Regions from separate parts of the Sporofaciens sp. St.21A7 genome, predicted to be linked through region 3. Evidence: predicted binding sites of a transcription regulator. Region 3 holds the regulator's gene; each other region holds the start of a gene.
The links. The regulator HrcA, encoded in region 3, represses chaperone genes, less so after heat shock. The targets are predictions, from matches to a motif close to TGTTAGCACTCNNNNNNNNNGAGTGCTAACA.
Positions count from the first base shown of each region.

Region 1: the regulator HrcA is predicted to act here: its motif matches at 2,493-2,523, upstream of htpG (molecular chaperone HtpG).
Region 2: the regulator HrcA is predicted to act here: its motif matches at 3,673-3,703, upstream of AC6I3O_RS07635 (Hsp20/alpha crystallin family protein).

Region 1 is NZ_BAAGFN010000001.1:1,429,848-1,440,441, forward strand. Features, by position in the region: gene AC6I3O_RS07180 (AAA family ATPase) at 1-630, shown strand, start outside; gene AC6I3O_RS07185 (ATP-binding protein) at 651-2,231, shown strand; gene htpG (molecular chaperone HtpG) at 2,707-4,779, shown strand; gene AC6I3O_RS07195 (methyl-accepting chemotaxis protein) at 4,903-6,918, opposite strand; gene AC6I3O_RS07200 (DUF5721 family protein) at 7,012-7,491, opposite strand; gene AC6I3O_RS07205 (GDSL-type esterase/lipase family protein) at 7,623-8,420, shown strand; gene AC6I3O_RS07210 (MBOAT family O-acyltransferase) at 8,420-9,802, shown strand; gene AC6I3O_RS07215 (DHHW family protein) at 9,912-10,594, shown strand, end outside.
Region 2 is NZ_BAAGFN010000001.1:1,516,444-1,527,037, forward strand. Features, by position in the region: gene rnr (ribonuclease R) at 1-1,184, shown strand, start outside; gene smpB (SsrA-binding protein SmpB) at 1,241-1,708, shown strand; gene AC6I3O_RS07625 (hypothetical protein) at 1,741-1,989, shown strand; gene AC6I3O_RS07630 (zinc-ribbon domain-containing protein) at 2,067-2,711, shown strand; gene AC6I3O_RS07635 (Hsp20/alpha crystallin family protein) at 3,146-3,571, opposite strand; gene AC6I3O_RS07640 (hypothetical protein) at 3,812-3,997, opposite strand; gene AC6I3O_RS07645 (FtsX-like permease family protein) at 4,074-6,770, opposite strand; gene AC6I3O_RS07650 (ABC transporter ATP-binding protein) at 6,763-7,452, opposite strand; gene AC6I3O_RS07655 (sensor histidine kinase) at 7,540-8,472, opposite strand; gene AC6I3O_RS07660 (response regulator transcription factor) at 8,475-9,146, opposite strand; gene AC6I3O_RS07665 (hypothetical protein) at 9,295-9,507, shown strand; RNA gene ssrA (transfer-messenger RNA) at 9,602-9,952, shown strand; gene AC6I3O_RS07675 (NYN domain-containing protein) at 10,061-10,594, opposite strand, start outside.
Region 3 is NZ_BAAGFN010000001.1:3,028,300-3,038,893, reverse strand. Features, by position in the region: gene AC6I3O_RS14910 (putative manganese-dependent inorganic diphosphatase) at 1-43, shown strand, start outside; gene AC6I3O_RS14905 (flavin reductase family protein) at 106-684, shown strand; gene AC6I3O_RS14900 (polysaccharide deacetylase family protein) at 761-1,492, shown strand; gene AC6I3O_RS14895 (tRNA threonylcarbamoyladenosine dehydratase) at 1,541-2,284, shown strand; gene AC6I3O_RS14890 (replication-associated recombination protein A) at 2,307-3,629, shown strand; gene AC6I3O_RS14885 (hypothetical protein) at 3,775-4,068, shown strand; gene AC6I3O_RS14880 (hypothetical protein) at 4,150-4,539, shown strand; gene hrcA (heat-inducible transcriptional repressor HrcA) at 5,138-6,148, shown strand; gene grpE (nucleotide exchange factor GrpE) at 6,165-6,875, shown strand; gene dnaK (molecular chaperone DnaK) at 6,891-8,771, shown strand; gene dnaJ (molecular chaperone DnaJ) at 8,945-10,126, shown strand; gene AC6I3O_RS14855 (glycoside hydrolase family 10-like protein) at 10,190-10,594, shown strand, end outside.

The sequences.
Region 1 (10,594 bases), 1.6 Mb from region 3:
AGTGAGGATCTTGAGACCCGCCAGACTTATCTGTGGAGCGTCCTGTTTACCACGGGATATCTTACAGAAACCGGAAGACCGGAAAATGGGCTTCATAAGCTGGTCATACCCAACCGGGAGGTCCGTGGAATCTATGAAAAGAAAATTAATTCATGGTTCAGAGTCAAGGTCATAGGAAATACAAAGAGATGGAAGGAATTCTGTAAAGCTATAAAGAGCGGTGATGCACAAGGAGTACAGCGGATATTTAGTGAGATCATGTCAGAGTCGATCAGTATTCGGGATACTGCCGTTAAAAAGGAAATGAAAGAAAACTTCTACCATGGTATGCTGTTAGGTCTTTTGCAGGCAGAAGGCGGTTGGAGCGTCAAATCGAATTCAGAGTCTGGAACCGGATATACGGATATATGTATTGAGATTCCACATGAGAAGATTGGCTGTGTCATAGAAGTGAAGTATGCAGAAAACGCACGTTATGCTGCTGCTTGTAAGGAAGCAATGAAGCAGATCGATAACGGCGGTTACACAGAGATCCTTAGGACGAGTGGGATGAAAGTGATTCACAAGTATGGAATCGCCTGTTATAAGAAGTCTTGCGAGATTGCATATGACATGGAGAAAGATGAGTGAAGGAAAGGAGGGCGCGGCGGATGGCGAAGGTATTTAACACGGTCGGTTGTTGTGAACCGGAATTAAACTATATGGTAGATTTGACCGGCCGTCTGACAGAGATTAAGGGCATGGTAGATGCCGGGCTGTATTTTACGATGAACAGGGCGCGTCAGTTTGGGAAAACAACGATATTGACAGCGCTTGCTGAATACCTGAAGAAAGATTATGAGACAGTCTACATGGATTTTCAGACGATGAGTTCATTAGCGTTTGAAAGTGAACAGTCATTTGTTGCGGCTTTTTCCGAAGAATTACTGGATTTGACTGAGAATTTGCCAGATGATATTGAAAAGAAACTTGCTTCATTTGCCGGGCAGACAGATGGTACAAGTTCCCTCCAGACACTTTTTAAAGCGTTGAAAAAATGGTGTGCTAAGGCGGAGAGGAAGATTGTCCTGATTATCGATGAAGTGGACGCAGCCTCGAACGACCAGGTATTTGTAGATTTCCTTGCACAGCTCCGTGCATATTATCTGAGGAGAAGAAAGTTCCCGGCATTTCAATCAGTGATTCTGGCCGGAGTTTACGATGTGCGCAGTGTCAGACGGAAAATAAGACCTGACGGGGAACACATCGAAAACAGCCCATGGAATATTGCCGCCAGATTTGATATAGATATGAGTTTTTCCTCAGATGATATTGCCGGTATGTTAAGGGAATATGAAAAGGATTATCACACTGGTATGGATATCACACTGATATCGGGAATGATTTACGCAATGACGTCCGGGTATCCGTATCTGGTATCCGGGATGTGTAAATATCTAGATGAAGAGATCGCGGGGACAGAAAAATTTAAGGATAAAAAAAGCGCCTGGACAAAGGAAGGGGTCTGTGAAGCTGAAAGAATGCTGGTGAAAGAAGACAACACTCTTTATCAGTCAATGATAAGAAAACTGAAACTCTATCCAAAGCTTCGGACCGTATTATATGAATTGCTTTTTACCGGCAGGCCGATTCCCTATACTGCAACAAATGATTATATGAAAGATGCGGTTATGTTTGGTTTTATCAGAAATGAGAAGGATACGGCAGTAGTCTTTAACCAGATCTTTGAATCGGTACTTTATAATTATTTCATCGCAGAAGAATTTTCCTCTAGTGAGTTTTATAAAGCAGGGGTGCAGGAGAAGAATCAATTCATTGTCGGAGGACATCTGGATGTCAGGAAGGTGCTTGAAAAATTTGTAGAAACTTTTGATTATTTATATGGGGATCAGGATGTTACTTTTTATGAAGATGTAGGGAGACGATATTTCCTTTTGTTTCTCAAGCCGATTATTAATGGTGTAGGGAACTATAGTGTAGAGTCGCGTACCAGAAATAATGAACGCATGGATCTGGTGCTGTACTATCGGGGAGAACAGTCGGTAATTGAGATTAAGATCTGGCGGGGCAATGCATATAATGAGCGTGGAGAAGAACAGCTGTCAGATTATCTTGATTATTTCCATCTAAAGAAAGGATATATGCTCAGTTTTAATTTCAATAAAAAGAAAGAAATTGGCGTAAAAGAGATTAGGGTAAGAGATAAAATCTTGATTGAGGCTGTGGTGTGATATTTATTTTTTATGCTTGCTCTGATAGAAGAAAAGTGCGCAGGGCTGCTGAAGGAAGGGAAAATTGAAATGCAAATCTGAAAAACAAAAGGAATTTGAGAAGAATGAATTGGAAATGAATGAAACACCTCAGACTCTATTATAAATACTCATTTAAAACTAAAAAATGATTCCAGATATCTCTTACCGGAATGCGGTCAGGTATTTTGGATTTGATTTAGAATGCCCCATTTTATAGAAATTTTATATTTTTAAGAAATTTGTTAGCACTCATTCGGAAAGAGTGCTAATTTTCTATTGACTTTTAAAATCACTCGTATTATCATATCATTTAGGCGAAGGACATCTGGTTTTCGTTTTTTAAGTTCCGGCACGCCCGCAAGACGTAAGACAGGTTCGGCGGGTTGATGGACTTCGTTCATAACGTATGTATAACATTTTGAAAATATTAAAAAATGAGGTAGGAGTGATAAGTATGGCAGCAAAGAAAGGAAATTTGTCAATCAGCAGTGAGAATATTTTCCCAATTATTAAGAAGTGGGTATATTCCGATCACGACATTTTCGCGCGTGAGATGGTATCCAATGGATGTGACGCAATCACAAAGTTAAAGAAATTGGATATGATGGGAGAATACCAGTTGCCGGACGACTACAAGCCGTCCATCAAGGTAGAGGTGAACCCGGAAGAGAAGACCTTGAAATTCACGGACAACGGTCTGGGGATGACCGCCGAGGAAGTGGAAGAGTACATCACCCAGATTGCATTTTCCGGCGCGACAGAATTTCTTGAGAAATACAAAGACAAGACTACGGAAGACGATATGATTGGTCATTTCGGCCTGGGATTCTATTCTGCGTTCATGGTAGCAGACGAGGTGCATATCGATACACTTTCTTATAAAGAAGGCGCAACCCCGGTACACTGGGTCAGCGACGGCGGCACAGAGTACGAGATGGACGAGGGGAATAAAGAAGGCGTAGGAACCGAGATTACACTGTTCCTGAACGATGACAGTGTAGAATTCTCCAACGAGTACCGCGTCAGGGAAGTCATTGAGAAATACTGTTCCTTCATGCCGGTAGAGATTTTCCTGTCCAAGGCGAATGCAGAGCTGGAGTATGAGACCATCGACGAGGCAGACCTGAAAGAGGACGACGTTGTGGTCGAGCATATCCACGAAGAAGCCAAGATGGAAGAGAAAGAGAATGAAGACGGCGAAAAAGAAATGGTCGAGGTGGAGCCGGCGAAGGAGAAGGTCAAGATTGAGAAGCGTCCGGTCTCATTGAGCGATATCCATCCGCTGTGGACCAAGCACCCCAACGATTGCTCCGACGAGGACTATCAGGAGTTCTACCGCAAGGTATTCTTAGACTACAAGGAGCCGCTGTTCTGGATTCACCTGAACATGGATTATCCTTTCAACCTGAAAGGAATCCTGTATTTCCCGAGAATCAATACCGAGTATGATTCTATTGAGGGAACGATTAAGTTATATAATAATCAGGTATTCATTGCAGACAATATCAAAGAAGTTATTCCGGAGTTCCTGATGGTATTAAAGGGAGTTATCGACTGTCCGGATCTGCCGCTGAACGTTTCAAGAAGCGCGCTCCAGAACGACGGGTTCGTCAATAAGATTGCCGATTACATTTCCAAGAAGGTTGCAGATAAGCTTTCCGGAATGTGCAAGACGAAGAGAGAGGACTACGAGAAATATTGGGACGATATCAGCCCGTTCATCAAGTTCGGCTGCTTGAAAGACGAGAAGTTCTGCGACAAGATGAAGGAAGTCATCCTGTTTAAGAATATTGACGGGAAATACCTGACCTTGAAGGATTGTATCGAGGAGAACGGCGGCGAGGTCGTTGAGGCCAATGAGAAGAAGGATGAGGCGTCCGAGGGTGAGAATGAGGACGAGAACAAGGTAGAGGAGATTAAGACCACTATCTACTATGTGACGGATGAGATTCAGCAGAGCCAGTACATCAATATGTTCCGGAATCAGGGACAGGATGCCGTAATCATGAACCATAACATTGATTCCCCTTTCATCACACAGTTAGAGCAGAAGAATCCGAATATCCGTTTCCAGAGGATTGACGCCGACGTTACGGATAACGTGAAGGAAGAGGTGGCGGAAGAAGAGAAGGAAGCATTCAAGGCAACGTCCGACAGCCTGATTGAGATTTTCCGCAAGGAGCTTGGCAACGACAAGTTGGATGTGAAGATTGAGAAGCTGAAAGATGAGAAGGTCGCATCCATGATTACATTGTCCGAGCAGAACCGCCGTATGCAGGAGATGATGAAGATGTACGGCATGGGCAATATGGGCGGCATGGATATGGGCGGAGAGAGCACGCTGATTCTGAATGCGAACCACCCGCTGGTGAAGTTCGTGGTAGAGAATAAGGAGAATGAGAATGTGTCCATTATCTGTAAACAGCTTTACGATTTGGCGATGCTGGCACATAAGCCGCTGAATCCGGAAGAGATGACGGCATTTGTACAGAGGAGCAATGAGGTCATGATGCTGTTGACAAAGTAGGCGACGTGACATTCAAATAATTGTGTTATCTTGCAGAGGTCATTATAATGATTAATATGGGAATTGAAGAAAGATATGGAAACGGGATTGCGCCAAAACGCAATCCCGTTTCTGGAATATATCTTATTGCTTTTTCAGCCGGAACTTCGATACCAGTTCATTCAGCATACTAGCCTGGCCGGACAACTCCTCACTGGCAGAGGCGCTCTTCTCAGCGGTAGACAGGTTAGACTGTACCACATCGGAAATCTGTGCGATTCCCCGTGTCACTTCCTCCGTTGCCTCTGCCTGCTGAGCAGAATATTCCGCAATTCCTTGAATCAGCTTGCTCACCTCTTCCGCCTGTTCTACAACCTCCATCATAGAAGCTGCCGTATCCTCAGCCATGCTGGAACCTTCGACAACGGCTTCCACCGTCTGGTCAATCAGGGTGGTGGTATTCTTCGCCGCCTCAGAGGACTTGCTGGCAAGGTTACGGACTTCATCTGCGACTACTGCAAATCCTTTTCCTGCCGTACCTGCCCGGGCCGCTTCCACAGCCGCGTTCAGCGCAAGGATATTGGTCTGGAATGCGATGTCTTCTATGGTCTTGATGATGCTGTGAATCTCCGTTGACTTATCGCTGATCTTCTGTATCGCCGAATTCATATGCTGCATCTTCTCGTTGCTTTCAAGGATACGCGTCTTAACATTCCTCGATATCTGGCTTGCCTGTTTCGCGCCCTGTGCGGTCTTCTGGATTCCATCGGAAACCGCAGAAATATGGGATGCAAGAGATTCCACGGCGTCAGTCTGCTGGGAGGAACCCAGCGATAATGTCTGTGCCCCGTCGGAAACGTACTCGGAACCAGTCGCCACTTGGCCGGCCGCCACATTGATCTGTCCCAGCGTCTCGTTGAGAGACCAGGAAATTCGCTCTAAGGAGTCCTTAATCTTTGCAAATTCTCCCAGATATTCATGGGTAAGGGTAAATGCAAGATTACCCTCGGAGATTTCCTGTAATTTTTCGGATATCTCGTTAATATAGTCCACATAATCCCTGAGACGTACTACAGTCTTGCCGAAATTGGCCGCCAGCTCTCCAAGTTCGTCATTGGAAGTGTGCCGGATGGACTGCTCCAAATCGCCTTCTGCGATCCTTGATGCGACATTATTCAGTTCGGCTACCGGTTTCCCGATAATGTTCCTTACAAGAATGATAATCAGCACAATCATGATTAAGACTGCAAACGCGGCTACCGACGTCATAATGCCTGTCAAGGTATCCAAATCAGCAAGCACTTCGTCTCTGGAAACATAAGATACCGCCATCCAGTCACAGTTCGGCACAGTCTTCAATTCTATGTACATATCGTCATTGTAAAGGCTCAGCCCGGTAGCATTCTCCTGTATCTTCTTGGCAGCGTAGGCATACATATCGCCGGTGAATTCCGTTATGGATCGTCCGTTCATCTCCGTATCCGGATGGCCGATGATAGTTCCGGTCCTGGTATCTACAAGGAAAATCCCGCCCGTCTTTTCCAGCCGGATATCGGCTACGATATCGGATATGGAAGTCAGGTATACGTCCGCTGCCGCAACGCCCTTCACTTCTCCGGCGGCGGTCTTCAATACGCCGGACGCGCCTACAACATAGGACTGGCTGTCTTCGTCAAAGTACGCGTCGCCTAAAATGAAGTCTTCGGATGCCAACCCGTCCTTATACCACGATTTCTCAAGGGCATTGTATTCTGGACCAGGTACGAAGGATGCATGGTATAGAGAGCCGTCCGTCAGCGCCACATAGATTCCCGCCGGATATGCGCTGTTCTGGTTGGCCGTATGCTTAATGTATTCTACCATGCGCGGAACGTCCATATCTTCATATTGAATCGTATCCCGCTGGGTCTCCAGAGTCGCCAATATTCCGCTCATCCACGAGTTCACCTCCTGGATTGCCTTATCCGTAGTCTCTTCCAGCAGCTTCTCGCTCTTTGCCAGCAGAGCATCGGATACGCGGCTGCGGACGATCAGCAATAGTGCGCCGACCATAATTACGATGGTGACGACGATTGCAATGACCAGTTTCCCTGTAATGCCCCATCTGCGCATCGCGGATCTGGACGCCGGCCTGTCTTCAGTTCTTCTCTTACCTCTCATGTTCTTATCTCCTTTTACGATTAACTAACAAAAAGTATATGTAAATTATAAATGATTTATAAAAAAAATACAATGTCTCTGTTAAAAATATGTCTATTTTTCCCGGTCAATTTCCGCTCTTTTGAAAAATCCTTCCACATAGGCGTCCCATTCTTTCTCAAGAGATTTATCCATGGTGAATGTCCGCATGGAAATTCCGGTGATACATTGCAGGACGGCGCCGTCGTAATGGAAATTCAGGTACAGCCCCGTGATGTCTTCCGGGGAAAATGTACGTATCTGATGTCCGTCCAGAAAATCCCCGAAGTGCTCCGGCGCAAGGGAGAGGACAATCTTAAAATGAAGCGGCGTCCGTTTCCCTTTGATGAGGCTGAAACACAAGTCCCGGACTTCTCTCCAGTAGGAATAATCCCGCGCAGGCTTTTCATCGAAAAAGTCTTTGTGCAGGAACCCGTCCAAAGTAAATTTGTTAAAGGTAGTGATTTCCCCTTCGATGAACGAAAATTTATCGAAGGTGTCCCTAAGTAAGAGGTGGGACATACAGGATTTTGCTGATAATGTGAACATATTCATATAAAAAACTCCTTTGCTGATTGTTAAAATCGTAGTTATTTATGATATAGTATAGCATATATTTGACTTTTACAGGGAAAAACAGTACAATACGGGATATAAATAGTGGCTTTAAGGAGAACGTATCTTGCGTGAGTAGAGGACAAGAGAAGACGAAGAAGAAAAGTGAAGAACGAGACGTCGTCCTGCGCCTGGCTGTCGCGGCAATGATTATCTGGATGGTCATCGGGGGCGTCGTGTTCGCGGTGGGCGTCATGAATCCCAGAGAAGACCCGAGAAAAGGGCTCGCGAAGCTTGAGCGGATGGAAGAAGCGGATACGGCGGCGATTGACGCGCAGATTCAGGAGCTTGAGGAGGCGGAGCGGGCGGCGGACGAGGCATGGGCGAACCGGTCTGTCAGCGAGAAATTTGCCAATTCCTATGTGCTTGGGGATTCCATTGCCCAGGGATTGTATGAGAACCAGGCGCTTGATAAGTCCTTTGTTACGGCGGAACGGGATACCGGCGTGTGCGAGACAGAGGTTAGCATGATTAAGAATCATGTTTCAAGGGCGATTGAAGTGGGTCCGCAAGTGTTGTTCCTTGCCTATGGGCTGAACGACATTAAGGCGGCGTCCGGGGATGCAGAAATATTTGGGGCCGCATACCGGCGCGTGCTTGACGAACTGAAAGAGAAGCTGCCGGATACGAAGATTTACGTCAACAGTATCCTGCCGGTTAAGCAGGAGGTCATAGAAGAGGATGAACTGTATGGGAATATTCCTGCGTATAACAGGAAACTCATGGAATTATGTGAGGAAGAAGGCGTGACTTTTATTGATAATGAAAGTCTGATTAAAGATGAATATTATACCGAGGACGGAATCCATCTGGCATCGGATTACTATGGGGAATGGGTGAATCACATGGCGGAGGCGGCAGAGCTGTAATGGTAGCGGGTTTATTTGACAGTGTTGTATTTTTATTTACATTCTTACCGGTTGTATTGTTTCTGTATTATCTGATGCCGGGGCAGTTGAAGAACGCTCTGTTGCTCTTGGCAAGCCTTGTGTTCTATGCATGGGGGGAGCCTGTGGCTGTTTTCCTGATGGTTGGGATGGCGCTTTTTACTTATGCCTGCGGGCTTAGGTTGGCAGGAGTCTTGAAGAATCGGAGGCGTGCCAGGGTTGTTATGCGTTTTTGCGTGGGAATCAATCTGGGGGTTCTCGTCTTCTTTCTATATGGAAGGACGGTTCTTGCGGGGCTTCAAGCTGTCTTGCCTGTTGACATTCCCTTTCAGGGGTTTGCGATGCCCATGGGGATGTCTTTCTATACACTTCAGATGTTATCGTATATCCTGGATGTTTACCGGGGGAATGCAAAGGTGCAGAAGAATCCGGCTGACCTTGTCCTGTATGTGTCTATGTTCTTAAAGATGCCGGGCGGTCCGGTAGTGCGGTATGCAGAGATGGAAAAGCAGCTTGGGGCAAGGCAGATGACGCCGGGCAAGGTCGGGGAAGGGGCGATGTATTTTATCCGCGGGCTTGCCAAGAAGGTATTGTTCGCAGATAATATAGGAATTCTCCACGCCGAGGTCATGGCGATGGGAGCAGGAGAGATGTCTGTGCTCAGCGCATGGCTTGGATGTCTGGCGTTCGCGCTCCAAATATATTATAATTTGAGCGGATATACGGACATGGCGTTAGGACTGGGAAAAATGACAGGCTTCGAGCTGCCTGGGAATTTCGAGTATCCTTATGGGGCGGGAAGTACGACGGAATTCTGGTATAAATGGCATATGTCCCTTGGGGCGTGGTTCCGGGAATACGTGTACCATCCCCTGGGCGGGGGCGATGTCGAGGAATCAAAGCAGGTGAGGAATATCCTGCTGATTTGGCTGCTCGTAGGCCTGTTTCATGGCCTTTCCGGGAATTATATTGTATGGGGGCTGTACTGCGGCCTTTTGATGGTGGCGGAGAAGCTGTTTCTGTGGAGGATGTTAGATGAGATGCCAGGGTTTCTCGGGCATATTTACAGCATCGTGATGGTGATGATTGGCTGGGTATTCTTTTTTAATCCCAGAGCGAGCGATGGATTCACCTATCTGGGAACTATGTTCGCAGTGGGAGCGTCGGGCCTTGCGGATGACAGGGGGATGTACCTGTTAGTCACGAATGCTGCCCTTCTTGCCGTTATGCTGATAGGGCTTCTTCCGTTTGTACATAAAGGGTACGTTAGTGTGATGGACAGAGGCGCAAGAGGAATGGCGATGATAAATTGTGTCATATATGGGGTAATGTTCGTGCTGTGCGTGGCATATATCGTATGTTGAGCGGCTTGCATTACGGTGTGCCCTTGGGCATACCTTACTGGGCGAAGCCCACCCGCCTCATAGGGGCATGCATTACGGGACGCCCGGAGGGTATATTTTAGGAGAATATATGAAGCAGAGAAAACAAAAGGATTTTAAGCAGGGAAGAGCATACAGGAGAAAGACGGCGGCGCTGCTGTTTTTTGGGATGTTAGTACTGATTTCCTTATTAGAACTGATTCCACTTGAGCAGGAGTTCTCCGAGAAGGAGAACCGTCCCCTTGCCACACGTCCGAAGCTGTCGCTGGAACATGTGGCTGACGGTTCTTTCATGGCACAGTATGAGGAGTTCCGCCAGGATCAGTTCCTCGTCCGCAATCTGTGGGTGTCCATGAAGAACCAGATGGACCTGCTGATTGGAAAACGGGAGTCTGGCGGTGTATTCAAGGGCAGGGATGCATATCTTCTGGAGGCGGTGGCAGCGGCAGACCAGGAGAAGATAGACGCGAACTTAAACGCCATGGAGGCATTCAAGGCGCGGTATGAGAAGGTTCCTATATATCTTGCGTTAGCCCCCAATGCCGCGAATATCTTATCGGATAAACTTCCCCGTTTTGCCGTGACAGAGGACCAGAATGCAATCTTCCGCTCCATCTGGCAGAATCTGGGGGAAGGCGTTACATGGGTAGATTTGAGCAAGACCCTTTCGTCCCACAAGAAAGAAGAAATCTATTATCACACAGATTCCCATTGGACAACCCTCGGCGCATATTATGCCAGCCAGCAGCTTGTGGAGTCTATGGGGCTTGACGG
Region 2 (10,594 bases), 1.5 Mb from region 3:
CCATGCTGCCCCATAAACTGTGCAACGGGATCTGTTCGCTGAATGCGGGGGAGGATCGGCTGGCGCTTAGCTGTATCATGACGGTAGACCGAAAAGGGATTGTGGTTTCCCACGAGATTGCGGAGACGGTGATTCACGTGGATGAGCGTATGTCTTATACCAGTGTCAGGAAGATTCTGGAGGACGGCGATGAAAAAGAGATGGAACGATACCGTGATCTTTTGCCTATGTTCCGGCGGATGGGGGAGTTGTCCCGGATTCTGCGGGAGCGCAGACAGAGGCGCGGGTCGATTGATTTTGATTTCCCGGAGACGAAGCTTAGGCTCGACGAGGACGGCAAGCCGCTTGAGATTCTGCCCTATGACCGGAATGTAGCGACGAAGATAATTGAGGATTTTATGCTGTTGGCAAACGAGACGGTGGCGGAGGACTTTTTCTGGCAGGAGATCCCCTTCGTGTATCGAACCCATGAGCCGCCGGATGAGGAGAAGATTCGGACACTTGCCGCATTTATCAATAATTTTGGGTATTCCATGCATATCGGCGTCAATGAGATCCGCCCTAAGGAGATTCAGAAGCTCCTTGCCAAGGTGGAGGATACGCCCGAGGAGGCGTTGATTTGCCGCCTGGCGCTGCGCTCAATGAAGCAGGCACGGTATATGCCGGAAAATGTGGGGCACTTCGGACTTGCGGCGAATTATTATACACATTTTACTTCGCCTATCCGGAGATATCCGGATCTGCAGATCCATAGGATTATTAAGGATCACCTGCGCGGGCGGATGGATGAGGAGCGGATGGCTCATTATCAGCGTATCCTTCCGGAAGTGACGAAGCATTCCAGTGAGATGGAGCGGAGGGCTGAGGAAGCAGAGCGTGAGACAGTTAAGCTTAAAAAGGTCGAGTATATGCAGCAGTATATTGGGGATGAATTTGAAGGCGTGATTTCCGGCATGACGAAGTGGGGAATGTATGTGGAGCTGCCGAATACTGTGGAAGGCCTGGTGCATGTGGCGAACATGTCAGACGACCATTATGATTATTACGAGGAGCGGTACGAGATGGCAGGGGCGCATTCCGGCAAGTTGTATAAGCTGGGGCAGCGGGTTCGGGTGCGGGTGATGGATGCGGACAGGATGCTTCGGACGATTGATTTTGAGATTGTAGATTCGGTTTCTGAGTGATGTTTGTCCGGATATGGTGGCAATAAAGAGTGTTTTGATAGAAGGAGGTCATGCATATGGCAAAGACAAATGGGAAGATGATTGCCAATAATAAGAAGGCATACCATGATTATTTTATTCTGGATACCTATGAGGCGGGAATTGCACTCCATGGGACTGAGGTAAAATCTCTCAGGATGGGCAAGTGCAGTATCAAGGAGTCTTTTATCCGTGTGGACAATGGCGAGGTCTACGTCTATGGTATGCATATCAGCCCTTATGAGAAGGGAAATATTTTCAATAAAGATCCGCTTAGGGTCAGGAAGCTCCTTCTCCATAAGTCGGAGATCAACAAGCTCCTTGGGAAGACGAAGGAAAAAGGGGTGGCAATCGTGCCGCTGAAAGTTTATTTTAAGGGCAGTCTTGTGAAGGTCGAGATTGGGCTGGCCAAGGGGAAGAAGCTGTATGACAAGCGGCAGGATATTGCGAAGAAGGATCAGCAAAGAGAGGCCCAGAGGGATTTCAAGGTGCGCAATATCGGGTAATCGTAATTGCAGATAAAGGAGGGGGGATATGTATGGTGCCGACTAAAAAAGATGATTTGCGTAAGATGGTCACGCAGACGACGATTGAGACGTATGAGGAGCTGACGCCTCAGTTAATTCAGCTGATTGAAAAGACAAAAAGGGATGATACGCTTTCGGAAGCGCAGAAGCAGGATGAGATTTCTTTGCATTTGCTGGGGTATGTGAAGTCCTGTACCAATGAGATCATCGTGGAGGTGCTGGCGGAGATTTTGGGGCTTTCGGAAGAATCATTTTCTTAAAATTCCAGAAAGGGATTGCGCAACGGGCGTACTGGGAATACAATAGAATTATTCTAATAGAGGAAGGGGCAGGTAAGATGTCTTATTGTGTGAAATGTGGTGCGAAGGTGGATGACGGGATTATGACATGCCCGCAGTGTGGCGCGCAGATACCGAATCTATCGGGCAGTTATTCCGGAGGCAGCCAGAACAGCGATACAGGCTATGGACAGAGCGGCGCGCAAGGATATACATATGGCCAGCAAGGGTATGGGCAGGATAACCAATATGGGTATCAAGCAGGAGGATATCAGCAGGATAGCCAGTATGGGTATCAGTCAGGAGGATATCAGCAGTATGGGTATGAGGCGCAGCGGTATGGTTCAGCAGACTTTTTTGACCAGAGTGAAGTGAGCCGAAATAAAGCGATGGGCGTACTCTCATATCTTGGAATCCTTTTGTTGATACCGCTTTTGGCAGGTGATAAGCAGTCGCAGTATGTCAAACATCATGTGAATCAGGGATTGGTATTGTTTCTAGCGTCTTCGCTGGTGGATTTGCTGGAAGGTGATTGGGTGTGGGGGCTGCATTCGATCATTCATTTCGGCGGAGGGATGTTTTCGTGGATTTTTGACATTCTGGGTTTGGTGTTCCTTATCTTGGCAATCATGGGGATCGTCTCCGCTTGTAAGGGCGACAGGAAAGAATTGCCGTTGATTGGGAAGATTCGGTTTTATCAGTAGGTTTGCCATTAAATGGAGAATCACTACTTATTTATTATACCTTAATGGACGAAGTCCACCTGCCCGCAGGGCATGCATTACGGTGTACCCTTGGGTATAAATAAGTAGGATTCTCCGTTTTTTCGTTCAAAGAGTAACGAAAGACACACTGTAATGTGCGGACAAGATCAGAATTAGGATTTTGCTATACTTCCAGATAGCCATTGTTTTGTAGTATTCTCAGCTGTTTCAAAAATATAGCGCCTCCTTATGTAGAAATTACTTCTTCATAGTTCTTATTATAAATAATCATACGAAGATTGACAAGATTATACTTACAGATGTAATGGGGTTAACAGAATTTTAATAATCGAAAAATAGTTATAATATTTGGATAGAAAGTAAGAGAGGGGAGAACCTTGTGGAGGTCCTCCCCTCTGCTTTTGTTGTTTCTGTTATTCAATCGTAATCAGTCTCGGCTGTTCCTCTTGCTTCTGAACTTCCTTCGGAAATGCCAGATGGAGAACGCCGTCTTTGAATGCGGCCTTGATATCATCCTGTGTCAAGGCATCCCCAACATAAAAGCTTCTATTGCAGGTGCCGGTATATCTTTCTTTGTGTACGCAGTTGCCCTTGGCATCCTTCTCTTCCTTCGTCATGTTCTTATGGGCGGAGATGGTTAGGTATCCATCCTTTAAGTCTGCCTTGATATCCTCTTTGGCATATCCGGGAAGCTCCATCTCTACCAGATAATTCCCATCTTTCTCATGAATATCCGTCTTCATAATCTGTGCGGATGTGTGGTCGTAAGAACGGCTGAAAAACGGATCGCTGAACATATCGTCGAATAAATTGTTGAAACCTCTGTTTGCTAATAACATAAATCATTCCTCCTTGAAAATTATCTTATGGATTAGTATATCCCATAAGGTATGAAAATTATTTATTGTTTTATTTGCTATATATATTATATAACACATATTATTAGCAATGTCAAGAGGTGAGTGCTAACTTTTTATTTTTTATTGTCAGTTGCCGAAAGAGCATGTTTCTATTAAAAAAGGTGTAAAGCCTTTTATAATTCGATAAAGACGTTACACCTTGATTCATGAAGTTATGAGCTATTCTTTGATATAGTCAATTTCTGTCAGGTTGATACCTGAGGCTGTCAGAATGACTTTTAATGTCGTATATCTTCGTTTCATTTTTTTATATGTCTCTGACTCCTTATCCGTACAAGACTGCATATAATCTTGTAATCTGTCAAATTCTTCTATAGAAATCTTGAGCATTTCTTTTTCAGTCATATACCCACCTGCTTTCCATAAATGCTGTTTACTTGGTATTTTTATTATATCAATCGGTGATTATGGTGTAAAGCCTTTATTGGGCAATCTCATCTATTATATTCCCGTTCAGCACTTCATTTCCTGCCAACAGCATCGCTCCGACACAAATCCCCAGATTCAATACCACCATACCTATTAGCGGCAGAAGCGGAAGACCTGCGTTCGCATGCAGGTACAGAAATACGTGTTGAAGCGCATAATATAACACTTTCTGTACCATCCCGTACAGAATGGCCATAAAGAGCCCGGAGCAGGCTCCATAGCAGAGCCCTTCTTTTACCAGTATCCTCCGGAATCCTGCGTCTGTGATTCCCATTGCCCTGAGAATCCCGAACTCCCGTTTCCTTGCAGCTACAAGATACTGCATGCTGTTCAGGATATGGAAAATACTAATCAGAAGCAGGATAGCGGCAATCCCATAGAAGAAAAACATTTTCTGGCGCAGGTAAAGCTCCTGTTTTTCGATTAACTGGGCATAGTCTTTGATTAGGCAGTTTGGGATATCTTGGGTAACAGCCCTGACCTCGTCAGAAACCTTGTGATGGTCAGCCCCTTTCGTAAGAGTAATCCCGATACTGTCATATCCGTCAATCCCGAAATCATCCGACATCTGCTGGTTCGTCATAATGACGCCCACAGTATCGGTAAAATCTCCGATATAATTATCATTTTTTCCCAAAGACCTGCTGACGATAGCGGCGACCGTAAATTCCTTATCCACATACCAGTCTTCTTCCCCTTCAAACCTAAGCGCCTCTTCCGGAACGGACGCATTTTTCGGGACTTTCAGCCGGATAGAATCGCCGGGGGAGACGTCCAGCCCGTCATAGTTGCCCTGCCCGTCCATGAGAGTTTTGAGGATAACCGTATCCTCTTTTTTCATAGACGCGGCGTCAAAGCTCCCTTCCAGAAGATAATCTGTCAGTTCCGCAAGCATCTGGTCTGAGTAGCCGTATACATTTGTCTTCAGACGGTAATCTTTATCGCTTTGCCGCGTGATGATTCCGTTATACCGTTCCATGATTAAGGGGTCTGGTTCAAATCCTTCCTCGTCCGCCGTTTCCGCATAATATTTCGGCCAGCGGAAGCGTCCGTCTTCCAGAGGAATCTCCCCAAGGGTATAGCGGATCGGATTGGCAGAGGAAACGCCTTCTATCCCTTCCAGAGTATTTACAATGTCTGAGGGAATGACGCTGGACAGGCTGTGGGAATCTTCATACACCTGAATATCAGAAGCAAGCCCGTCGTCGGCTTTAAAAGACAGGGCATTGTGGATTCTGGCATTCTGGACGACGTAGGTCGTGCCAAGGAACAAGACTCCGCCTAAAGAGAGGGATACGATGATACCTGCAAACGTCCCTTTCCGTTCAAATAAAAACTTGCGGCTCAGGATTCCAGTCATGTTGCTGCACTTAATACTGTAGATTCTACGGCTTTGTTTTCGTGTATGGGTATTCTGGGTCTGCATTTCCGTTAAGGTAAATTTGCGCATCCTGCAAATCAATAGAAAGCTTACCAACAGCATCAGGAACATCAGGAAGATTGCGCATCCGAGGATCGTTCCGGTCGAAATATGGAAACTTCCGGGGCGGACTTCAATCTGTGCCGCCACATCCCTGGCGTCTACGGTATGCGTCCCTTTTTGGGTCATGCCGATTTGCTGGTCTACGAAAATCTCACCCATGCGGGAATAGAGTATTTTTGCGCCGAGGCTGCCGAGAGCCGCGCCAATGGGATATCCTGCCAGCAGCACCATGTATAGCTCTGAAAGAATCATGCCAAAGGTGCTGCGTTCGTCCATACCGAGGGTCTGCAAGGCGCTGTACTGTGCGGTACGTTTCCGCACGGATACCTGGAACAGGCTGAATATGACGAAAGCGGCAAATATGCCAAGAGCGGCAAGGATGAGCTTCCCGGTCAAATCATGGGTCTGGTTCAGGGTTCCCCAGAAATACGCCAGTTTCCCTTCCGGAAGCGACAGTGCAGTCTTTGTAACGTCAATGATAGAAGGCGATGCATTTCCGCCCACGTATGCGGTCAGGCTGCTTACCCTATTGATTTTATGGATGTCTAAACCATAAGTTTTTGAAAATGCCATTACCTGTGTGAGTACGTCGCCGTTTTCTTCAAATTTGACATAGAGGCGGGGGCGTTCCGTCCTAAGTTTTGTATCGGCGCTTACAAAGACTTTCATGTCTTTGGCAGTTTCATCCCATTGGTCTGAAAGGATTCCGCACAGGGAGGAGGTGTCCCCGCCAAGGACGACTGCGCTTCCAAGGGTGTTTCCTATGCCAAGGTTGCGTATGGCGTGTTCTGAGAGGGCTATTTCCCCGGGGTTTTGCGGGTAGGAGCCTTTCAGGAGGTTTCTGTGGAACATTTCCAGATACCCTGAATCTGCATGGGCAACTGTAATCTGGCAGGGAGTCTGAATTTCTTCCTTTATGGTAAGGATTCCGGCTTTCTCCACCGTAAATGCTTCCGATTCCATCCATTTGCCGGAATGAATGGCTTCCTGCAATTTGTCAAATTCTCCGTCTTCCATATCGAACCAGTAATGGGCGTCCCCGTAGACATCCCGGATTCGTTGGATGTCGGCAGTTTTCCCGCTGTAGAGCAGCGAGCCTACGCCGGTCATCAAGGCAACGGACATGACAGTTCCTAGGAGGAGGGCAAAAGTCTGTTTTTTGTAGTATTTCAGATAGGAAAATGCTAATTTTACTGTGTTAGTCAAGGCCATCACCGCCCTTTCCAAGAATCTGCCCGTCTTCAATGGCAATGATTCTGTCGCAGGATTGGGCAATCAATTCGTTGTGCGTGACCATAAGGATGGTCTGGTGGAATTTCTGCGCGCTCATGCGGAGAAGCCCCATGACCTCTGCCGTAGTGCGGGAATCCAGATTGCCGGTAGGCTCGTCGGCAAGGAGAAGGGCGGGTTTGTTCGCCAGCGCACGGGCAAGCGCCACACGCTGCTGCTGGCCGCCGGATAACTCCCTGGGATATTTCCTGCGTTTTTCCCAGAGTCCCAGTTCCTTTAAAAGTTCTTCGATAAAGGTGTGGTCGATATGCCGTCCTTTGTCGAAGGTGACAGGCAGGGCGACGTTGTCGTAGACGTTCAGGACAGGCATCAGGCTGTAGTTCTGGAATACGAACCCAATGTTGCGCCGTCGGAAGATGGTCAGTTCGTTTCTGGTAAGGGCGGCGATATCGTGCTTCCGGATTCGGATAGAGCCTGTTGTGGGAGTATCAAGACCTCCAATCAGGTTCATCAGGGTGCTTTTCCCGGAACCGGAGGTTCCGACTATGGCGATAAATTCCCCCTGGCTTACGGTAAAGGTGACGCCTTTGAGGGCGTGTACCTGGTTTATGCCGGTTCCGTATACTTTCTCAAGCTGTGTTACTTCTAAAATGTTCATGGCTGGCTCCTTTCTGTTGCTGTATATTCGTTCTTATAACGTTCAGTTTACGGTACGCAGCTTACAGCCATCCTACAAAAATGCAGGTCAATTCTTACGGTTTTGTAAGAACACGGTAAAACAGCTCCCCTTCCCTGCCTGCGATTCCACTGTCAGATAACCCAATTCTTTTTCCAGAATCATTTTAGACAGATAAAGCCCGATGCCGGAGCCTTCGATATTTTCTACCTGTTTGCTCCGGTAGAAACGTCGGAAGATTGCCTGATATTCGGAAGGGTCGATGCCGATGCCGGTGTCGGAGAAGGAAATTTGCGTGTACATTTCCAGAGATTGTATCGTAATCCTTATCTTCCCGCCGGCATCGGTGTATTTGACTGCATTTTCCAGAAGGTTGGCAAATACTTCGGCAGTCCATTGGCGGTTATGAAGGAGGACGGGGTTTTTCTTGGTTTCCAGCTCAATCTGAATCTGTTTTTGCTTGGCTTTTGTATAAATGGTATTAAGGGCGTCCATGAGGGTGTCGTGGATGGGGAGCGGCGCGATTTCAAAATCAATCGCGTTCTGCTCCAGTTTTGCCATTTTGAACAGGGATTTTAGAATCCAGTCAATTTTGGCGGTCTGTGCATGCATTTTCTCAAGGAAATGCGCCTGTTGTTCCGGAGACACCGCAGGATTGACAAGCAGTTCTTCGTACATCATGACATTGGCAAGGGGCGTCTTGAGCTGATGAGACATGTTGGCGATTAATTGCTTCACCTGTTCTTTTTCCTGCTCTGCCTGTTCGATTTCCAGCAGTAAATGTTCTTGGATTCGTTTGGCTTTCCCTGCAAGGGCGGAGAGCCCTCCTTCCTGTAAATCGGAGCGCTTAATTGGCTGGCGGGTGAGGACGGCGTCCAGCATCCGGTCAATTTCCCGGTATTGTTTTCGGTTACGGAAAATCAGGTATCCTGCAAACAGGGCCAGCGTCAGGGACAAAGGCAGGAGCCAGGCGGTTAGCCAGGTTGGGAGTTGATCTGTCATCGTTATTCCTCTTTCCAGAGGTAGCCTAATCCGTATACGGTTCTAAGGAACCGGGGATTGGAGGCATCCTCTTCGATTTTCGTGCGCAGACGGCGGATATTGACGGATACGGTATTGTCGTCTACAAATTTGCCGCCGCTGTCCCAGATGTGTTCTAAAATCTGGTCTTTGGACAGGACGCGGTTCTTGTTTTCGACCAGATACAAAAGCAGACGGTATTCGGTCTGGCTGAAAATGATTTCGGCCGTTCCCCGGGTTACGGTGCAGGTTCCTTTATCTATGGTGATACCGTTGGAGACAAGGAGCCTGGGAGATTCGGCGTGCTGCAGGAGTTTTTTGATCCTTGCTTTGAGAACTGCAAGGGAGAAGGGTTTGCGCATATAATCGTCTACGCCTAGTTCCAGGGCTTTTACCTCGTCCATCTCCGTTTCCCGGGCAGTCAGCATGAGGATGGGAATCTGGCTGAATGTGCGGATTTGGGAGCAGAGGTCGAAACCGTTGCCGTCGGGGAGGTTACAGTCTAAAAGGATCAGGTCGAAGTGTCCTGTGTTTAGGAAAGAAAGTCCTTCCCTGCATGTGGAGGCGCATGCAGTTTCATAGCGGTCCAGCCTAAGGGAGAAGGAAAGTCCTTCCTGCAGGTCGGTGTCGTCTTCTATCATTAATATTTTTTTCATAGTATACCTCGCAATCGTGTTTCTGATTAAATGGGCTGTGCCTTATTATATCATAAAAATGTCTTGGCATGAGAATCCTTTCTTTTTTTCATAGGTTGATAATTTGTTTTTTTATGGTACTTTCATAATGTAAGGTCAGATGAGGAAGATGGCAAACGAGCTTATAATTACGGAAGAGCAGACAGAAAATCCAATACCTTCAGATAAGCCGGCTCATATCCAATGGCATCCAGGATATGTATCGGCGATTAAAATGGAATTTAAGGATGATAAGAATGATTATTGCTTTGGCAGCGCATGGAAAGTCGGGAGTTTGCCGTTGGAAATAGATATGGTCATTTCAAACTTCAGAACTTTATGAACTTGAACTTTACAAAAAAATACTTGACAAAAGGGAATGTTTGTTCTTATAATAGAGTATGCTTATAGAAAAGGCATGCCAGTATTTCAGTTTCGGGCTTGTACTGGTTTCGACGGAGGTCTGGAAGTTGGAGAAGCCATCCGTAGCGGGACACTACGTTAAAAGTTCCAACTAAATATAAACGCAGACAATAGAGAATTAGCGTACGCTGCTTAATTAAGCGGCAGTCGGCCTTAGGTCATCCGCTGCCTGAGATGCCGGCTTCAATGAGGCGGAGCACTTCGTTTCCAAAGCTTTGAGGGAATGGAAGAACGTATGAAGCTACTGAAACCAGAAGCCTGTCATTAGGCGTCCGGCAGAGGGAATGTCAAATTAATGACTGTGATGGGAGATGCTCTGGTGGATGGGTTTTCGGACGCGGGTTCAACTCCCGCCAGGTCCACTCAAACGCATTAAGACGAACTCGGTATATGACATTGTTATATAGTAACAAGTTTTGTCTATTATACTTGCGAACATAAAGGCGGCATATGCCGCCTTTATGTTATGTGTATTAGTTCAGTTTACTGGCTTTCGTCCGCATTCCGTCTATATGCTCAAACAGATCCTCTTTAATCGGTGAACGCATAGGGTCAAGGATAAAGTCAATGCCTTCCCTTCTTGCTTGCTTTGAAGCAGGGACAAAGTCGCTGTCGCCGGATATCAGAATAATCCGGTCAACCTGTTTTTTGAATGCCAGAGAAGAGATATCAATCGCAATACGCATATCCACACCTTTCTGCTTTACATCTAAGAGAAAATGCTTTTCCGTCAAGTCTTCAATTTTAAGCGAACCATTCATTAGTTTTTTTGTAGCTTCCGGACGCAGGTTGAAATGAGCCTGTTCTTCCGCAAGGCGACCAAGCCGGAGGGCAAATTTCCGTCGGTGTGTTAATTCTTTGAAAAAAATATTAGCCCAAGTATAATCGTTAGTTTTTCCAAAATCAATTTGCCTTTTGAGTAAAGGATGGTACACCTTTTTATCCATCGGCGGACAATCATAGTAAAAGACCCGGTATAAGGAACATTGGTCAGCTTTTTCTTCGCG
Region 3 (10,594 bases):
AAAGCAGTTGATTCCTACGTTAGTCGGGACATTGCAGCAGTAAATTTATGGGCAGGGAAGATGCTTTTAAGCGGCAAAAGCTGAATGAGAAGGAGGAGACGGAACATGGAAATATCAGAAAACAGGCAGGTTTGGAAGCCGGGGAATATGCTGTACCCGCTTCCTGCCGTGATGGTAAGCGCAGCGGATAGGAAGGGAAATGCGAATATCCTGACGGTGGCATGGACAGGGACGGTCTGTTCTGACCCTGCCATGCTCTACATTTCCGTAAGGCCGGAGCGTTTTTCTTACCCTATGATTCGGGAGACAGGGGAATTTGTGGTTAACCTGACTACAGAGAAACTTGGCTTTGCCGCGGACTGGTGCGGCGTGAAGTCCGGCAGGGATGTGGACAAATGGAAGGAGATGAAGCTGACGAAGGGCGGTGCGGCGAAGCTTTCCTATGCCCCGGTGATTCTGGAAAGCCCGGTCAATATTGAGTGCAAGGTGACGGAAGTGAAGGAGCTTGGCTCTCATGATATGTTCCTTGCACAGGTTGTGGCAGTTCAGGTGGATGAAAAATATATGAAGAAGGACGGGAAGTTTGAGTTGAATTCCACAGGGCTTCTTACGTATTCCCATGGAGAGTACTTTGGGCTTGGGAAGGAGCTTGGCCGGTTTGGGTTTAGCGTAAAGAAACGTTAGCACATTATTGCATTTTCCTGTATCCCCCCTACATACATTAGTAAGGAAGGGGATCGTAATCTGAGGTAATGTGGATATGAAAAAACGGGAATACTGTAAGATATTGATTCTGTGCGGTGTGCTCTATATGTTCTGTCTGTTTCATTTTCTGGGAATTTCGCTGGGCGGCAATGGCGCCGGAGGGCAGAGGGCAGACAGTAAGGAGGCGGTGAAGAAGACGGTAGATGAGGATGAGGCTTCTGTGGACAAAGTGGCGCCCCAGATTGCCATCACCTTTGACGACGGCCCTAGCGCAGGCTGTACGGGGCGGCTGTTGGACGGGTTGAAGGAGAGGGGAATCAAGGGAACGTTTTTCCTTATCGGAAAGAATGCCGAGGAGAACCCCAAGCTGGTTAAGCGCCTTGACGAGGAGGGACATCTGATTGGGAACCACACTTACAGCCATGTAGAGATTACCAAGCTGTCGGATGAGGATGCGAAGAAGGAGATTATGGAGACGGACCGTGTGATCAGCGCCATCACAGGGAAACATGTGGAGTACATGCGTCCGCCTTTCGGGCTTTGGCAGGATGAACTGGAGGAAGAGCTGGACGTAATGCCGGTGATGTGGAGTATCGACCCGTTGGACTGGACCACGAAGAATGTGGAAGAGATTGTGAATAAGGTAGTGTCGGAAGCGGAGGATCACGATATTATCCTGCTGCACGACTGTTATGATACCAGTGTGGACGCTGCCCTTAGGATTGTGGATATTTTGATGAAGAAGGGATTTGAATTTGTGACGGTGGATGAGCTGCTTATGGATTAATGTAAGGGCGGTTTCATTCAAAAGACTGTGAGACAGGAGAGAAGGGGAATGGGGAATGAATTTGCCAGAACAGAATTATTGCTGGGGAGCGGCGGGCTAAGCCGCCTTCGGGAGGCTTCCGTCATGGTGTTAGGCTTAGGAGGCGTGGGTTCCCATTGCACCGAGGCTCTGGCCAGGAGCGGCGTCGGAAAATTGATTTTAGTGGATCATGACAAGGTTTCCATCTCGAATATTAATCGTCAGTCCATTGCCCTGCACAGCACTGTGGGGCAGTATAAGACCAGGGTGATGAGGGAGAAGATTGCAGACATCAGTCCCCAGACGGAGGTTGTCACCTATGAATGTTTCGTGCTGCCGGAGAATATCGGGGAGATTTTTGCGCAGAAACCGGATTATATCGTTGATGCGATTGATACGGTGACGGCAAAGCTTGCCCTGGCAGAGAGGGCGCTTGCATCTGGGATTCCGATCATCAGCAGTATGGGGACCGGCAATAAACTCCACGGGGAGCTGTTTGAGATTACGGATATCAGTAAGACCAACGTGTGCCCGCTGTGCAAGGTAATGAGAAAAGAGCTGCGGGCAAGGGGCATTGAACATTTGAAAGTATTGTACTCGCCGGAGAAGCCGGTTTCTGTGCCGGCGTCCTTTCCTGGGGAAGCAGGCGAGGCGAAGACGGAAAACCCGCGGGAGGGGAGAAGACGGGCTGTTCCCGGCAGTGTTTCCTTTGTCCCTCCCGTGGCGGGGCTTTTGATTGCCGGAGAGGTTATCCGGGAGATTGCCGGCAGATAGGGCAGAGGGAGAGAATCTGATTATGGATTTATTTGAATATGCAAGAGAGAAGAATATGGACAGGGAGGCGCCGCTTGCATCCAGGCTGCGCCCTGTGACCCTTGACGAAGTGGTGGGGCAGCAGCATATCATCGGGAAGGATAAGCTTCTGTACCGCGCCATTAAGGCGGATAAGTTAAGCTCCATTATCTTTTACGGGCCGCCGGGGACGGGGAAGACGACCCTTGCAAAGGTGATTGCCAATACGACCAGCGCAGAGTTTAGCCAGATTAATGCGACGGTGGCAGGGAAGAAGGATATGGAAGCCGTGGTGCAGCAGGCGAAGGAGACGCTGGGCATGTACCAGAAGCGGACGATTCTGTTTGTAGATGAGATTCACAGATTCAATAAGGGGCAGCAGGACTATCTCCTTCCATTTGTGGAGGATGGGACGGTTATCCTCATAGGGGCGACCACGGAGAACCCGTATTTTGAGGTAAATGGCGCCCTGATTTCTAGATCCAGCATCTTTGAACTGCATCCTCTGGATAAGGAGGACATCAAGACGGTGCTTAGGCGGGCGGTCTATGACGTGGAAAAGGGCATGGGGAGCTACGATGCGGAAATAGATGACGATGCGCTGGAATTCCTGGCAGATATTTCCGGAGGGGACGCCAGGAATGCCCTGAATGCCGTGGAGCTTGGGATATTGACGACGGACCGGGGTGCGGACGGCAAGATTCATATCACTCTGGAGGTAGCGTCGGAGTGTATCCAGAAGCGTGTGGTGCGTTATGACAAGACGGGGGACAACCATTACGATACAATTTCTGCATTTATCAAAAGTATGCGGGGGTCCGACCCGGATGCAGCGGTCTATTATCTTGCGAAAATGCTGTATGCGGGGGAGGATATTAAGTTTATAGCCAGAAGGATTATGATTTGTGCCTCTGAGGATGTGGGAAATGCAGACCCTATGGCTCTTACCGTGGCGGTGTCAGCGGCACAGGCGGTGGAGCGAATTGGGATGCCGGAGGCGCAGATTATCTTGTCTCAGGCAGTTTTGTATGTGGCGACGGCGCCTAAGAGTAATTCGGCATGTAATGCTGTTTTCGCCGCATTGGAAAATGTAAAGAGCCATAAAACTACGGTTCCGGCCCATTTGCAGGATGCCCATTATAAAGGCTCAAAGAAACTTGGACATGGGATTGGGTATCGGTATGCCCATGACTATCCCAACCATTATGTAAAGCAGCAGTATCTTCCCGATGAGATTCGGGACGCAAGGTTCTATGAGCCGGGGATCAACGGGCATGAGAAGGAAATCCGGGAGTGGATGGAATTTATCCGGGAATCCGCTCAGTAGCAAGGAGGGGTTTACATTTTATATCTGAGAGAGTATAATCGAAGCATAGAAGCAGAGCGTTTCCGTAAAGCCCTGTGCGGCGGCGAAAGCCGGGATGTGCAGGAAAGATGCCGGGGCGTTCTTATATTTAGGAGGGAATATAACAATGAAAGTGTATGACGCAGTAAAAAAAGAAGAAGTAGAAGTAAATGGAACCAAGGGCCTGATTGACATTATGCGGGATGGCCGTCAGGTAGATCTTTATCTGAAGGAGAAGAAGTCGGATGCGGACGGCTACATGAGCTGGGATGTGGAACATTGGTCCAGTATTGATGTTAAGAGGTTCATCCGCTGCTATTCTTTGGAGGGACGAGTATTGGGGGAGTCTACCGGGCATAATATCTATGACTTGGAGAATGAGTTTAAGCCGGAGGAAGCGGCAAAGATTGAGTTGAGCTAATTTACATACGGATATGGGGAAGATGTATCTAAAGAGTTCAGTACATGGATTAATGTTTTATAAGCTGGGAGATGGATTTTCATGGAAATAGGTTTTTGTACAAATAATTATGTGAATACCTATAATAATAAGAGTGTCAAAAACAAAAAGTCATTTGATGGACTGGACATTCTGGGATCGGAAGCGCCAAATGAAGTGAAAGAAGCCTGGAATAAAGCGGAGAAAGAATGTGGTATAAATGGGTATGGGTATGGAGTGAATTCAGGAGGCAAGCTTACGTGCCTTACGAGTCTGTTTGCCATGTCATTGGTGAGCGCTTATAATGGTGGAGGACGTGATATCCTGGGGAATACTGTGTATTCAGCAAAAGCAGCGGTTCAAAAGGCGCTTGACAGTTTAGGAATACCTCAGGATAGTAAAGAAAAAAAGGAGAAGTTTTTTTACGAATCTTTTTTGCGTTTTTTAAACTAAGATACAAATTTGGGTAGGGTAAAACGATTTGTGAAAAAATCGAACCTCTTTCCTTGGTGTTGACCAATTATATTTTCTTACAGGAACCCGGTGAAGGCTGAATTAAACGGGCTTTCAGCCTTCACCGGATTTCTGACTATTTTGATCGTCTAAGCCAAAGAATGGCGTTTTTCTATGAGCAGCTCTAAAACGCGCATAATTACCAAATCTTGAAAGATTCTTCGATTTCCCATAATCCCTTGTATATGTCGCGGATTTCATGATCGGAAAGTTCTTGATGTATGCAGTACATCCATGACTGGTTGCTTTCGTATATAAATGGAATCTCTTCCCCATCTTTGTTTTCCATCGTTGTAATATACACGTCCGGTTCTAGTGTGCTGACACATTTTTTGGCGTCCCGAAAAGCATGCCCCTGAGGGGCGGGCGGACTATCGTCCGACAAAGTATAAAAAAAATATAAAGAGTGTTGACAAAAGAAATGGGGAGTGATACATTAATAGTCGAAGATATTAGCACTCAAAAATGTAGAGTGCTAACAGAAGAATCCGAAAGGAGGAAGCAGACCGTGACAGAACACAGCCTTAGTGACCGCAAGATGAAGATTCTGCATGCAGTCATCCAGAATTATCTCGAGACGGGCGAACCTGTGGGCTCCAGGACGATTTCCAAGTATACGGATTTGAATTTGAGTTCCGCAACGATCCGCAACGAGATGGCTGATCTGGAAGAACTTGGATACATCATGCAGCCGCACACATCGGCGGGACGGATTCCTTCGGATAAGGGTTACAGGCTTTATGTAGATATGCTGATGGAGGAGAAGGAGCAGGAACTCAATGAGATGCAGGAGCAGATGCTTGACAAGGCAGACCGGATGGAACAGCTCCTCAAGCAGGCAGCGAGAGTTTTGGCAAGCAATACGAATTATGCCACCATGGTTTCCACTCCTATGAATAACGCGAATAAGATTAAGTTTATCCAGTTATCTATGGTGGACGCGGAACAGGTGATTGCGGTAATCGTACTTGGCGGCAATGTAATTAAGAGTAAGATTATCCGTGTGGATGAGGCTCTAAGCAATGAGAATCTGTTGAAGCTGAATATGCTCCTTAATACGACGCTGAATGGCATGTCCATTGAAGAGATCAATCTGGGATTGATTGCAAGGCTGAAAGAACAGGCAGGAATACACAGCAGCGTAATCAGTAATGTATTGGATGCAGTGGCGGATGCGATTCAGATAGATGAGGATATGCAGATCTACACGAGCGGTGCGACGAATATTTTTAAGTATCCAGAACTCAGCGATAACCAGAGCGCACAGGAGATTATCAATGCGTTTGAGGAAAAGCAGCAGTTGACGGAACTAGTGACACAGACACTAGCGAAGGATGACAATACCGGAATTCAGGTATACATTGGAGATGAGACCCCGGTTCAGACGATGAAAGACTGCAGCGTTGTTACCGCAACTTATGAATTAGGTGACGGCATGAAGGGAACGATAGGTATTATCGGACCAAAGAGAATGGATTATGAACATGTATTAAAGTCAATGAAAAGGCTCCAGAACGAGCTGGATCAGATGTTTCATAAAAAAGAATAGAAAGGTGGAATAACCCTTGGAGAAGCATAAGGAGAAAAGCCAGGAAGAGATGGTAAAAGAAGCCGTAGAGGAAGCGAAGAAAGCAGCAGAGGAGTCAAAAAGTTCCAAGGCGGCAGACGAGGCAGAACCTAAGGACGGCTGTGAAGACGAGACAACAGAGAATGCCGAAGGACAGGAGGGCTGCGAAGACGGCGAAGACGCAGAAGCCCAAGACCAGGAAGGGGATGTGAAAGACGGAGAGAACGGTCAGAAATCCGGGAAGAAGTTCTTTGGAAAGAAGCCCAAGAAGGATAAGAAAGACGAGAAGATTGAAGAGCTGACAGACCGGCTCACCCGTCAGATGGCAGAGTTTGATAACTTCCGCAAGCGTACGGATAAGGAGAAGTCCCAGATGTACGAGATAGGTGCGAAAGATATCATAGATAAGATTCTTCCGGTAGTTGACAATTTCGAGCGAGGGCTTGGGGCTGTCAAGGAGGAGGAAAAGGAAGATCCCTTTATTCAGGGGATGGAGAAGGTGTATAAGCAATTAATGACCACGTTAGAGAGCGCAGGAGTCAAGCCGATTGAGGCAGTGGGGCAGGAATTCAACCCAGATTTCCACAACGCGGTGATGCATGTGGAGGATGAGAATTTCGGTGAGAACACGGTAGCTGAGGAATTCCAGAAAGGCTACATGTACCGCGATTCCGTAGTAAGGCACAGCATGGTCAAAGTAGCAAATTAACAGGAGGAAATAAAAATGGGCAAAATCATAGGTATTGACTTAGGTACAACAAACAGTTGTGTGGCAGTTATGGAAGGTGGCCAGCCGACGGTCATCGCAAATACAGAAGGCGCAAGGACCACACCGTCCGTAGTGGCATTTTCCAAGACGGGAGAGCGTCTGGTAGGCGAGCCTGCAAAGCGTCAGGCGGTGACAAACGCAGAGAGAACCATTTCTTCAATCAAGAGAGAGATGGGAAGCGATTTCAGAGTGACCATCGATGAGAAGAAGTATTCTCCGCAGGAGATTTCAGCGATGATTCTCCAGAAGTTAAAGGCAGACGCAGAAGGTTATCTGGGCGAGAAGGTAACAGAAGCGGTTATCACTGTACCTGCTTATTTCAATGATGCACAGCGTCAGGCAACCAAGGATGCCGGTAAGATTGCGGGCTTAGATGTGAAGCGTATCATCAATGAGCCTACGGCGGCGGCGCTTGCATATGGCCTTGACAACGAGAAAGAGCAGAAGATTATGGTCTATGACTTAGGAGGCGGTACGTTCGACGTTTCCGTCATCGAGATTGGCGACGGCGTCATCGAAGTATTATCTACGGCAGGAAATAACCGTCTTGGCGGAGATGACTTTGACCAGAAACTTACGGACTATATGATCGCAGAATTCAAGAAGCAGGAAAGCGTGGATTTATCTACGGATAAGATGGCGCTCCAGAGATTAAAAGAAGCGGCAGAGAAGGCGAAGAAAGAGCTGTCTTCCGCAACCACAACGAATATCAACCTGCCATTTATCACAGCGACGGCAGAAGGACCGAAGCATTTCGATATGAACCTGACAAGGGCGAAGTTCGACGAACTGACCCATGACCTTGTTGAGAAGACTTCCGAGCCGGTGAAGAGAGCGCTTTCCGATGCTGGAATCAACGCTTCCGAGCTTGGCCAGGTATTGCTGGTAGGCGGTTCTACACGTATCCCGGCAGTACAGGAGGAAGTAAAGAGGCTAACAGGAAAAGAGCCTAGCAAATCTCTGAACCCAGATGAGTGTGTAGCCCTCGGCGCGTCCGTACAGGGTGGAAAGCTTGCAGGAGACGCAGGCGCAGGAGACATCCTTCTTCTGGACGTAACTCCGCTGTCACTGTCTATTGAGACGATGGGCGGTGTTGCCACAAGGCTGATTGAGAGAAATACTACAATCCCGACTAAGAAGAGCCAGATCTTCTCAACGGCGGCAGATAACCAGACAGCCGTTGATATCAACGTTGTACAGGGCGAGAGACAGTTCGCAAGAGACAACAAGTCCCTTGGACAGTTCAGGCTGGACGGAATCGCACCGGCTCCGCGTGGAGTACCGCAGATTGAGGTTACGTTCGATATTGATGCCAATGGTATCGTAAATGTTTCCGCAAAGGATCTTGGAACCGGCAAAGAGCAGCATATCACGATTACAGCAGGCTCCAACATGTCAGATGAAGATATCGACAAGGCCGTAAAAGAAGCGGCGGCTTTCGAGGCTCAGGATAAGAAGCGCAAAGAGGGAATCGATGCTAAGAATGAGGCGGATTCCATGCTGTTCCAGACAGAGAAGGCATTAGGCGAGGTCGGAGATAAGATTGACGCTTCAGACAGGGCGGCAGTAGAGGCTGACTGCAAGGCATTAAAAGAGATTCTTGAGAAGGTCAATATGGACGATATGACGGATGCGCAGATTGCTGAGATTAAGGCGGCAAAAGAGAAATTAATGGGAAGCGCGCAGAAGGTATTTACCAAGATGTATGAGCAGGCTGGCCAAGCGGCACAGGGAGCAGACCCGAATATGGGAGCAGGCCCGAACCCGGGAGCAGGCCCGGCTCCGGAAGGATTCCAGGGAGATGATGTTGTAGACGGAGATTACAAAGAGGTTTAAAGTCCGCAGTTCATCCGGATTTATACAGGTAATTATGGGGAAATATAAGATTTCCCCATAATTACCTGATATAACGTTTATAAAACAGTAAGTATATACCGGAATATGCTGTAACATGCTGTCAGACTTTGGCTGTCAGCAGGTTTTTGCGTGAGGAAAGAAAGGGAGAAACAATGGCAGAATCAAAGAGAGATTATTATGAGGTGCTGGGCGTCAGCAAAGACGCTGACGACGCAACTCTCAAAAAAGCATACAGACAGGTTGCCAAGAAGTACCACCCTGATATGAATCCTGGAGATGCGGAAGCCGAGAAGAAGTTCAAGGAGGCTTCAGAGGCTTATGCAGTGTTGAGCGATCCGGATAAACGGCGCCAGTACGATCAGTTCGGGCATGCTGCGTTTGAAGGCGGCGCAGGTGGCGGCGGCTTTGGCGGCTTTGATTTCAGCGGTGCGGATTTCAGCGACATCTTTGGCGATATCTTTGGGGATTTGTTTGGAGGGAGCCGCAGGGGACGCGCGAGTCAGGGACCGATGAAGGGTATGAACATCCGCAAGAGTGTACGGATTACCTTCGAGGAGGCTGTGTTTGGGTGTGAGAAAGAGCTGGATATGGTACTAAAAGACCCGTGTCCGAAATGTAACGGTACGGGTGCGAAACCGGGTACTTCACCAGAAACCTGTCCTAAGTGCGGAGGAAAAGGCCAGGTGGTCTATACCCAGCAGTCCTTCTTCGGGATGGTTCAGAACGTACAGACTTGTCCGGACTGCGGTGGAACAGGTAAGATTATCCGGGATAAGTGTCCGGACTGCGGCGGAACGGGATATACCTCCAACCGTAAGAAGATTGCCGTGACGATTCCTGCCGGAATCGACAATGGACAGAGTGTGCGGATTCGTGAGAAAGGCGAGCCGGGGGTAAACGGCGGCCCAAGGGGAGATTTACTGGTGGAGGTTGTGGTTTCCAGACATCCAATCTTCCAGAGACAGGATATGCATATCTTCTCAACGGTTCCGATTTCATTTGCACAGGCAGCCCTTGGCGCGGATATCCGCGTAAAGACGGTGGACGGCGAGGTCATCTATACGGTGAAACCGGGAACAAAGACGGATACGAAGGTGAGGCTGAAAGGCAAGGGAGTTCCGTCGGTCCGCAATTCACAGGTACGGGGAGACCATTATGTGACGCTGGTCATCCAGACGCCGGAGCATTTAAGTTCCGAGGCAAAAGAGGCGCTTCGCAGGTTTGACGAGCTGTCCGGCAATACGTTGCAGTCGGCTTCCGGTGAGAAGGAGACGAAGACGGGTAAGAAACGAAAAGGTTTTATGGATAAAATGAAAGAAGCCTTTGATGATTAAGTTCATCAAAGGCTTCTTTGCTGAATAGAGTATAGAGAAAGTATGAAAAGGAACACATGAAAAATGGGAAGATTAGAGAGAACCTTAATGGAGATAGCCGTAAGTCTGGTTTTTATCATATTGGCGGCGGTCTTTTTTGGGATTCATGAGAAGAAGACCGAAGACAAGCCAGAACAGGAACCCGCCATGAAACGGGAAGCAGACCGGGAGATGCGCGGCGTGTGGGTTGCCAGCGTAGAGAATCTGGACTATCCTGCCGTACCGACTGTATCGGCTGAGGAATTGCGCGCCCAGGCGGACGCTGTCCTTGACGGAGCGGACAAGAGTGGGTTCAATGCCGTGTTCTTGCAGGTACGTCCTTGTTCGGATGCTCTCTATCCATCGGAGATTTATCCCTGGAGCCGCTATCTGACCGGGCAGCAGGGGGTGGCGCCGGATTCTGATTTTGACCCGCTGGCGTACTGGGTC